DNA from 4 places in the Pseudomonas sp. ADAK18 genome. Region 1 is predicted to be linked to each of the others. Evidence: predicted binding sites of a transcription regulator. Region 1 holds the regulator's gene; each other region holds the start of a gene.
What was found. The regulator FliA, encoded in region 1, starts transcription of late flagellar genes. The targets are predictions, from matches to a motif close to CTAAAGTTTNNNNNNNNNNNGCCGNTAA.
Positions count from the first base shown of each region.

Region 2: a site for FliA is predicted at 811-838, ahead of HKK55_RS06765 (methyl-accepting chemotaxis protein). Genes of this name have one in related genera too.
Region 3: a site for FliA is predicted at 1,309-1,336, ahead of flgM (flagellar biosynthesis anti-sigma factor FlgM). Genes of this name have one in related genera too.
Region 4: a site for FliA is predicted at 905-932, ahead of HKK55_RS18900 (methyl-accepting chemotaxis protein). Genes of this name have one in related genera too.

Region 1 is NZ_CP052859.1:928,543-930,742, forward strand. Features, by position in the region: gene fleN (flagellar synthesis regulator FleN) at 1-736, shown strand, start outside; gene fliA (RNA polymerase sigma factor FliA) at 733-1,473, shown strand; gene HKK55_RS04290 (chemotaxis response regulator CheY) at 1,643-2,017, shown strand; gene HKK55_RS04295 (protein phosphatase CheZ) at 2,036-2,200, shown strand, end outside.
Region 2 is NZ_CP052859.1:1,504,774-1,506,973, forward strand. Features, by position in the region: gene HKK55_RS06760 (Na+/H+ antiporter family protein) at 1-763, shown strand, start outside; gene HKK55_RS06765 (methyl-accepting chemotaxis protein) at 876-2,200, shown strand, end outside.
Region 3 is NZ_CP052859.1:3,932,885-3,935,084, reverse strand. Features, by position in the region: gene HKK55_RS17700 (flagellar brake protein) at 1-337, opposite strand, end outside; gene HKK55_RS17695 (flagella synthesis protein FlgN) at 433-900, opposite strand; gene flgM (flagellar biosynthesis anti-sigma factor FlgM) at 949-1,272, opposite strand; gene flgA (flagellar basal body P-ring formation chaperone FlgA) at 1,413-2,189, opposite strand.
Region 4 is NZ_CP052859.1:4,184,972-4,187,171, reverse strand. Features, by position in the region: gene HKK55_RS18900 (methyl-accepting chemotaxis protein) at 1-832, opposite strand, end outside; gene HKK55_RS18895 (YbaN family protein) at 992-1,393, opposite strand; gene HKK55_RS18890 (biliverdin-producing heme oxygenase) at 1,465-2,091, opposite strand.

The DNA of each region.
Region 1 (2,200 bases):
AGAGCTTGGCCGTCGCGTCATGCTGTTGGATGCCGACCTGGGCCTGGCGAACGTTGATGTTCTGCTGGGACTGACACCCAAACATACCCTGGCCGATGTCATCGAAGGCCGCTGTGAGCTGCGCGACGTATTGTTGCAGGGCCCTGGTGGTATCCGCATCGTGCCGGCTGCCTCAGGCACCCAGAGCATGGTGCATCTGAGCCCGGCGCAGCATGCCGGCCTGATCCAGGCCTTCAGTGACATTGGCGACAACCTCGACGTGCTGGTGATCGACACCGCCGCCGGGATCGGTGAGTCCGTGGTCAGCTTCGTGCGCGCCGCGCAAGAAGTACTGCTGGTGGTGTGCGACGAACCCACCTCGATCACCGACGCTTACGCCCTGATCAAACTGCTTAACCGTGACTACGGCATGAACCGCTTCAGGGTGCTGGCCAACATGGCCCAAAGCCCGCAAGAAGGGCGAAACCTGTTCGCCAAGTTGACCAAGGTCACGGATCGCTTCCTCGATGTCGCCTTACAATACGTCGGCGCAGTTCCCTATGACGAGTGTGTGCGCAAGGCTGTGCAAAAGCAGCGTGCAGTCTATGAAGCGTTCCCTCGTTCGAAGTGCGCACTGGCGTTCAAGGCTATTGCCCAGAAGGTCGATACGTGGCCACTGCCCGCCAATCCCCGGGGGCATCTGGAGTTTTTCGTCGAGCGATTGGTGCATCAGACGAGCGCAGGACCGGTGCTATGACATCCAGCGGCTACAACCTTTACAAGAAGTCGGCACGTGACAGCCAAGGCGAATTGATCGAGCGCTATGCGCCACTGGTCAAGCGCATTGCCTATCACTTGCTGGCCCGATTGCCCGCCAGTGTCCAGGTCGAAGACCTGATCCAGGCCGGGATGATCGGCTTGCTTGAAGTGTCGACCAAATACGACGCGAGCAAGGGTGCGAGTTTCGAGACGTATGCGGGTATCCGCATCCGTGGTGCGATGCTCGACGAGGTCCGTAAAGGTGATTGGGCGCCGCGTTCGGTCCACCGCAATACCCGGATGGTGAGTGACGCCATTCGCTCAATTGAAGCAAAAACCGGTCGCGACGCTAAAGATCACGAAGTTGCGGCCGAACTCCAATTGAGTCTCGACGATTACTACGGGATTTTGAACGATACCTTGGGCAGTCGCCTGTTCAGTTTCGACGACCTTTTGCAGGACGGCGAACATGAGGGGCTGCACGAGGACGGCGCGAGTGCTCATCTCGAACCGTCACGCGATCTGGAAGATGAACGCTTCCAGAGCGCACTGGCGGACGCGATTGCCAATTTGCCGGAGCGTGAGCGACTGGTGTTGGCGCTGTACTACGACGAAGAGCTGAACCTCAAGGAAATCGGTGAAGTCCTGGGGGTCAGCGAATCGCGGGTCAGCCAGTTACACAGCCAGTGCGCGGCCCGCTTGCGGGGGCGTTTGGGAGAGTGGCGAGCGCGCTGACAGGCAGTGTGGGGACACTGCGAATGATACCGTCCGGGCCAAAAGCCCTGGCGGTTTCAACCCGTGGTGCGCCTCAGTAGTCCTTATTTGTAACGCCTGAATGATTGAAATGGCGCGCCCAGGTGCTGGACGCGTTTAAGACTGCTTGGAGGTCGAATTGGACAAGAACATGAAAATCCTCATCGTTGATGACTTCTCAACGATGCGGCGGATCATAAAAAACCTGTTGCGTGACCTTGGGTTCACTAACACGGTCGAGGCGGATGACGGCACCACGGCGATTCCGATCCTCAACAGCGGGAGCATCGACTTTCTGGTAACCGACTGGAACATGCCGGGCATGACCGGTATCGACTTGCTGCGCCACGTGCGCGCCGATGAAAAACTGCGCAGCCTTCCTGTGCTGATGGTGACCGCCGAAGCCAAGCGTGAACAGATCATTGAAGCCGCCCAGGCTGGGGTCAACGGTTACGTGGTCAAGCCATTCACTGCATTGGCCTTGAAAGAGAAGATCGAAAAAATCTTCGAACGCATCGGTCATTGATGTCGCCACGGGGGAGCTATGGAGCATAACGAATCATCACAGGCCGACTTCGAGTCGACCCTGAAAAAGCACGCTCACCAGTTGGTTGAAAGCCTTGAAAAAGGCCAGTTCGGCGACGCGGTGCAGTTGATCCATGAGCTCAATCAGACCCGTGATCGTGGCCTGTACCGGGAAGTCGGCAAG
Region 2 (2,200 bases), 580 kb from region 1:
TCACGTCAACGTCACCCACGCCATGGGTCTCCCGGCGCTGGGCATGGTGGTCGGCTTGCTGGTGGCGGTGTTTATCAGCTACCGCAAGAAACGCGTGTACGACTTGGAGAAAATCGAGCGGGTCGAGCAGGTCGCCGTGCAATACAACCCGTTGACCCTGCTGGTGGCCGGCCTGGCGATTGCCTCTGCGTTCATTATTCAGTTGTGGCTGGACTCGATGATTATTGGCGCCCTGGCCGGGTTCCTGATTTTCTCGGTGTCGGGCATCGTGCGCTGGCGCGAAACCGATGACCTGTTCACAGAAGGCATGAAGATGATGGCGATGATCGGTTTCATCATGATCGCCTCCTCAGGCTTTGCCGAGGTGCTCAAGGCCACCGGCGAAGTCAATACGCTGGTGGAAGCGTCCGCAGCCTTTATCGGCCATAGCCGTGGGGTGGGGGCCCTGCTGATGTTGCTGGTGGGTTTGCTGGTGACCATGGGCATCGGTTCGTCGTTCTCCACCGTGCCGATCCTGGCGGCGATCTTCGTGCCGTTGTGTGTGCAACTGGGGTTCAGCCCGCTGGCCATCGTGTGCATCGTCGGCACCGCCGGCGCCTTGGGCGATGCCGGTTCGCCTGCCTCGGACTCGACCCTGGGCCCGACCTCTGGCTTGAACATCGACGGCCAGCATCACCATATCTGGGACACCGTGGTGCCGACATTCCTGCACTACAACCTGCCGTTGCTGGCCTTCGGTTGGTTTGCCGCGATGACGCTGTAGGTTACCCGTGCAGGAGTTGTCGAGTGAAACGAGGCTGCGATAGCGGCCTACAGTTTTCTCCCGCCAAGCCGTTAACCCCATAAACCACCCTGCTAATCGAGAGAGAAAAACCATGCGCCTTAGCTTGAAGGCCAAAGTATTGTCCCTCGCAGTACTGCCTGTGCTGCTGTTTGCCGTGGTCATCAGCCTGACCACCGTGTGGATCCTCAAGGACCAGGCGCGCAACGAGGTGGAAGAAACCCGTCAGCGGTTGCTCGAAGATGCCAAGGCCACCCTGCAGAGTTACGTGGCGGTGGCGATGACTACCATCAAGCCGTTATACGACGCTGCGGCCCCCGGCGACGAGACAGCGCGGGCCCAGGTGGTCAAGTTGTTGTCCAGCATCAGCTACGGCAAGGACGGCTACTTCTTTGGCTACGACTCCGAAACCGTGCGCCTGTTCAAGGGCAACAGCCCGGAAGGTGTCGGCAAGAGCTTCAAGGACAACCGCGACCCGAACGGCGTGTACGTCAACCGCGACCTGGTGAAAGTCGGCAAGGACGGCACTCACTACCTGCAATACAGCTCATCGCTGCCGGGTAACGAGAAGGTGTTGGTCCCCAAACTGGGTTACACCGAATACCTGCCGAAGTGGGACATGGTGATCGGTACTGCGGTCAACCTGGATGGCATCGAAACCCAGGTCAGCGAAGTTGAAGTCAAGGTGCACGAGCGCATGGAAGGCGTGTTGCTGAGCATTATCGGCATCGCGGTGATCGTGCTGCTGGTGATTGCTGCGGTGGGCATGCTGGTAGCCAATACGATTTTGCGGCCACTGCACCTGATGAAGATTAACCTCGACGACATCGCCGCCGGTGAAGGCGACTTGACCCGCCGCCTGGCCATCACCAGCCAGGATGAGCTGGGCGAGTTGGCCGGTTCGTTCAACCGTTTCGTCGACAAGATCCACGGCCTGGTGCGTCAGATTACCGAGATGACCTCGCAACTCACCGGGCTGGTCAGCCAGGTTTCCGAGCAAGCCCAGCGCTCGGAGCTGGCTATGGAACGCCAGCGCCAGGAGACCGATCAGGTGGCCACCGCGATCAACGAAATGTCCTCGGCCGCCCATGAAGTGGCGCGCAGTGCCCAAGGCGCGGCCGTGGCCGCGCAGCAGACCGATGCCGAAGGTCAGGCCGCCAAGCGCGTGGTGGATGGCAGCATCGCGCAGATCCATGCGTTGGTCAGCGACATCCGCAGCAGCGGCGTGTCGTTGGACAGCCTGCAGAAGGACGTGTCGTCGATTGTCAGCGTGCTTGGGGTGATTCGTTCGATTGCCGAGCAGACCAACCTGTTGGCCCTCAACGCCGCGATTGAAGCGGCGCGGGCAGGCGAGGCCGGACGTGGATTTGCGGTGGTGGCCGACGAAGTGCGGGCTTTGGCCAGTCGCACCCAACAAAG
Region 3 (2,200 bases), 3.0 Mb from region 1:
TGTAGCTGCGGTGACCGTCTGTTTCGCTGATGGTCAGGGGGCCGTTGCTTTCCCAGGCCACTCGCACGCCGTCATGGAAACCTTCGATGCGGAAGGCTTCGCCATTCTCGAGGTAGCGTTCGCCGTCGCGGGGAATCATCTCGTCCAGGGCAAGGCTTTTGCTTTCCCGGTCCACATCCACCAGATAGCTCTGGAAGCGCTGGTTGCGTTCGTGGAAGGTGATGATCAGGGGATCATGACTTTCTTGCAGCAGCCGCAAGGTGGCGGCAATTTCCAGAGGTGTGGTGAGGACCTTGGGTGGCTGCGGAGCATCTTCCGCGTTAAGGGTGTTGAACACGGTTCTTCCATCTCCAGGCAAAATACGACTACACGCAAGAACCGGCATTTTGCCAGCATGTGGCGCGCCATGATAGGGCGCGCGATAAACCGGCGTCAGGCTTGGCTGAGGGTGCTTGGCTTGGCCAGGCGAGAGGTGGAACCCTGGGCGTTGTACAGCTCTGGAGGTTCGCCGCCATGAAGGATGCGCAACTGGTTGGCGGTCGTGGCTTGCTGAAGCTGGATCGATTGGCCGTTGAGTGCGTTGGCTTGCTGGCACTGGAGCAACAGCTCGTTGAGTGCTTGGCTCTGGCTCAGCAACGGGTCGCCGACCGAGGAATGACTGGCTAATTGTGCAAGGCCGTCGTGGTCAGGCGGTAGCCCCAGGCTGACCAGAATCTGGCTGCGCTTCTTGCCATGCTGTTCCAGCAGGACGATCAGCGACTGCTTGCGCGCCAGGATATCTTCCAGCAGGGGCATGTCCCGGCCGTACAGGGCCAGTGATTCCTCTTGAAGCAGCTCGAGCAAACGTTGCGCTGGAGCAAGGTCTTCAGTGATCAGTTGGAGTAAATTTTCGTCGTGCATGGCTGGCCTTGGGTTTTAAGCGTCCAAAAGCCTGGCGCAGGCCTTTGCCTAGCGCTCGGCTTCGAAGTTAAGCAGTTTGCTGGCTACACGGTTGTTGTCGACTTTATAGCTGCCATCGGCAATCGCCTGCTTCAATTCGGCCACGCGGGCTTTATTGACAACCGGTTGATCGCGCAGCGAGTCAGTGACCTTCTGCAACTGTTGAGCCTCATTGCTCAGGTGTACTGATTCCCCACTCTGGCTGGCACCGGCCTGTTCTGCCTTGGCGGGCAGAGGCTGGGGCTTGGCTTCAACGCTGTCCTTGGCCACGCTGGTGCGCGTATTGCCGGGAAGCGCCGGGGTGTTATTCAAACGACTGAAATCAATGACCATGTTAGAAAACCTCTGGGTATTTGGACGCTTGCCATGTTTTCGGCCATACCCGGACAAACTTTAGGCTCGATTGACAATAAACCTGTACGTGACGACGTCTGCTCACAGTGTAGGAAAAGCCGGCGCCCCGCGCCAGCTATCTAGAGTGCGACCTCCACTTGGCCCGGAGCTGTCACCCGTGCCTTGATCACTCGGTTGGAGTTGAGGTTCTTAACTCGTATTTGCTCGCTCATACCGCCATTGGACAAGGCTTCGCCAGGCATCTTTACGGTCAAGGTGCCGCTGCTGGCGGAGATCACCACCTGATCGCCCTTGCGCACGACTTCGGCCTGTTCGAGATGGACCAGGGTGATGACCTGGTCGGTGACCATTGGTCGGGTGAGTTTCTGTCCGACCGCCTGATCTACCGAAGTCAGGTACCCCTGACTGATTTGGCTGATGTCGCGTTCACGCAGGGCGACGTCGTCGAAACCGATGATTCCTGTGCGTTTCAGAGGCCGGGTGACGACAACGACATCACGAAACAGTTTGACCTGGGCGGGCACAAACACCGTCCAGGGTGAGGCCCCGTCGCAGCGTACCCGCACGGTGACGCGGCCGATGGGTTGGGCAGGGCTTTCCAGGGTGGCTGTCAATTCCTTGTCGCACATGGGCATACGCAGGCGCGGGTCCAGTGGGTTGACCTGGATTTCGTAGCGTCCCGGGGTCTGCGTGGTGGCCAGATAATCTTCTACAGTGAACTCAAGAAAGCCTTGGGTGACGCCGATAAGTAGATCAGGCAGGGTGACATTGTCGGCACGGGCCGGCTGGCCGGTGACGAAAGCCAGCAAGGCCAGCGAGACGCAGAGCAATCTGCGGTACTGTTTAAAGTACGGCAGTGGCTGGGGGCGTCGGGAAACTGTCGGTTTGATGTTCATGGCCAATAAAA
Region 4 (2,200 bases), 3.2 Mb from region 1:
CCGGCTGGCCGCTGTAGCTGGCGATCAGCCCGGTGCCGGAGAGAATTTCCATGATCCCGGCGCCGTCGAACAGCTCTTGTTGCGCCGCGTTGGCTGCCGCTTGCAGGGAATCGAGGGCGAGGTCGATACCGACCACGCCGATCACCTTGCCGTCTGCCAGCAGTGGCAGGGAGATGGTGGTCATCAGCATCGATTTGCCGGCCACTTCGTCGGCGTAAGGGTCCAGCAGGCAGGTGCGTTGGGTATCTCGTGGGCAGGTGTACCAGATGTTGTAGGGCGTACCGCTGAGGTTAAGGGTGGTTTTGGTCAGGTCGTCTTCGACGATCACCGTGTTCAGTCCCTGGCCGCCAGCGCGGCTCCAGTAACTGGAAAAACGTCCGGCTTCGTTGGAGCCGCGAACCTTGTCATTGACGAAGTCGCTGTCCTGGCCATCCAGGCCGTTGGGTTCAAACGACAGCCAGATGCCCAGCACCTTGCTGTTGCGCTCGAAGGCAGTCTTCAGGTTCTGGTTGAGTTCTTCACGCAGGGCGCCAGCGGGCAGTGACTGTTTGCGAGCGAGGGTGCGCAGGTCTTTGATCTGGTCGGCAAGGGCGGTGACGACCAACAGGCTTTCACCGAAGGTTTTCTGCACCTGTACCGCTTGTTCGGCGGCTTTCGCCTGGAGCAGGTTTTCCACACTGGCGGTGAGCATTCGCGAGCTCGATGCACTGATCAGTTCGTCGTTCTGATTGGCCTGATAAATATTCATGCTGACAATCAGCGCGATCACCCCCAACAGGCAAAGACCGGACAGCAGCACGATTTTCAAGCGGATGGAAAGGGAGTCGAACATAGGATTACTCGCGAATGGACTTATTGGTATGCAAGCAGTGCATGGCCAAGTCCATTCGGCGCCTTGCCCGGAACATCGGCGCGGGCGGCCAATTCATTAGAGGAAGGCGATGAACGGTAGGGCCGTAGCCGCTGTCGAGGCTACAGAGATAGGTGCCAATCAGGAGATAGGCGCCAACGCCTCAGGCCGTGACCAGATCCACAGGTTGCCCAGGCTCATCCCAGCAATGGCCAGGTAGATGGGCCAGCCATGTTCCAGCATCACCAGCATCAAGCCGGCGCAGAGCAGCATGCTCACGGTGGCGCTGATCTTGGCTCGGCGGGCGATGATTTTGCCGTTGCGCCAGTTGGACAGGATCGGCCCGAATAACCGGTGGTTTTCCAGCCAGGCGCTCAAGCGCGGCGAACTCTTGGTGGCGGCCCAGGCGGCCAGCAGGATGAATTCGGTGGTGGGCAGGCCCGGTACGACAATCGCGATCAAGCCGATACCCAGACTGACATAGGCCAGCAGGCCGAACAGCAGGCGCGCGGTTTTCGAGCGTGAAAGGGTAGGTCGAGTCATGGCCAATAATATGAGGTGAGTGTCCGGTCGCCATCAGCGACCGGTTGTTGCACGGCCATGGCCGCTGTTACTTATGCAGGCTGAGGGCTGGTGGCGCGTTTTCCAACGGTGCGCAACAACAGTTCCAGACGTGCGAAGGCATCTCTGGAAGCCTGGTCCACCTCGGCTTCCTCTTCGGCACTGAGGGGCAGGTTGTCGAAGATAGCATTAAACGCTTTCCAGCCTCGCATGCGGCCACCTTCGGGTTCTGCCAGATGACGGGCACCGTGGGTTTCGCTGAAACCCAGGGCAACCGCTTGCTTGAAGAGGATGGCGGCACCCAGCTTCGAACCTTCCGATACCCGGATCCAGGCCAGGGCCTGAGCCTTGGACGGCGCTTGTAGAGCGCCTGGAACGGCTGCTGGAACCTGGGCGCCCAAGTCGACCAGATCGGCTTGGGCGGCCTTTACCCTGCAGCGTTCAGGCAGGTCGGCAAACAGTTTGACCAGTTCGGGGTCGTGGTACAGCGCCTGGATTTCCGACTGAAACAGGTACTGCATTTGCACGAAACGGGTGAAGCCGGGAAGGGTGTCGGTGGGGGCCCATTCGCCGACGGTGTCCTCGAGGCTTTTGTGTAGGTCTTGGGTCAGTTCTCTAACCCGCTGGGAGCGCAGGAGAGGGGTTTGGCTGGCTTCGGTGGTCGGGTGTTGGGGAGTCATGTGATCGTTCCTGGAGAAGTCGAGGTGCTCGGTGACAAGTGCTTATGAACTAGACGAACAAGAAGACGCGCCACCGTAAAAAATCCTCACTGCGCCCGTCACAAAACTG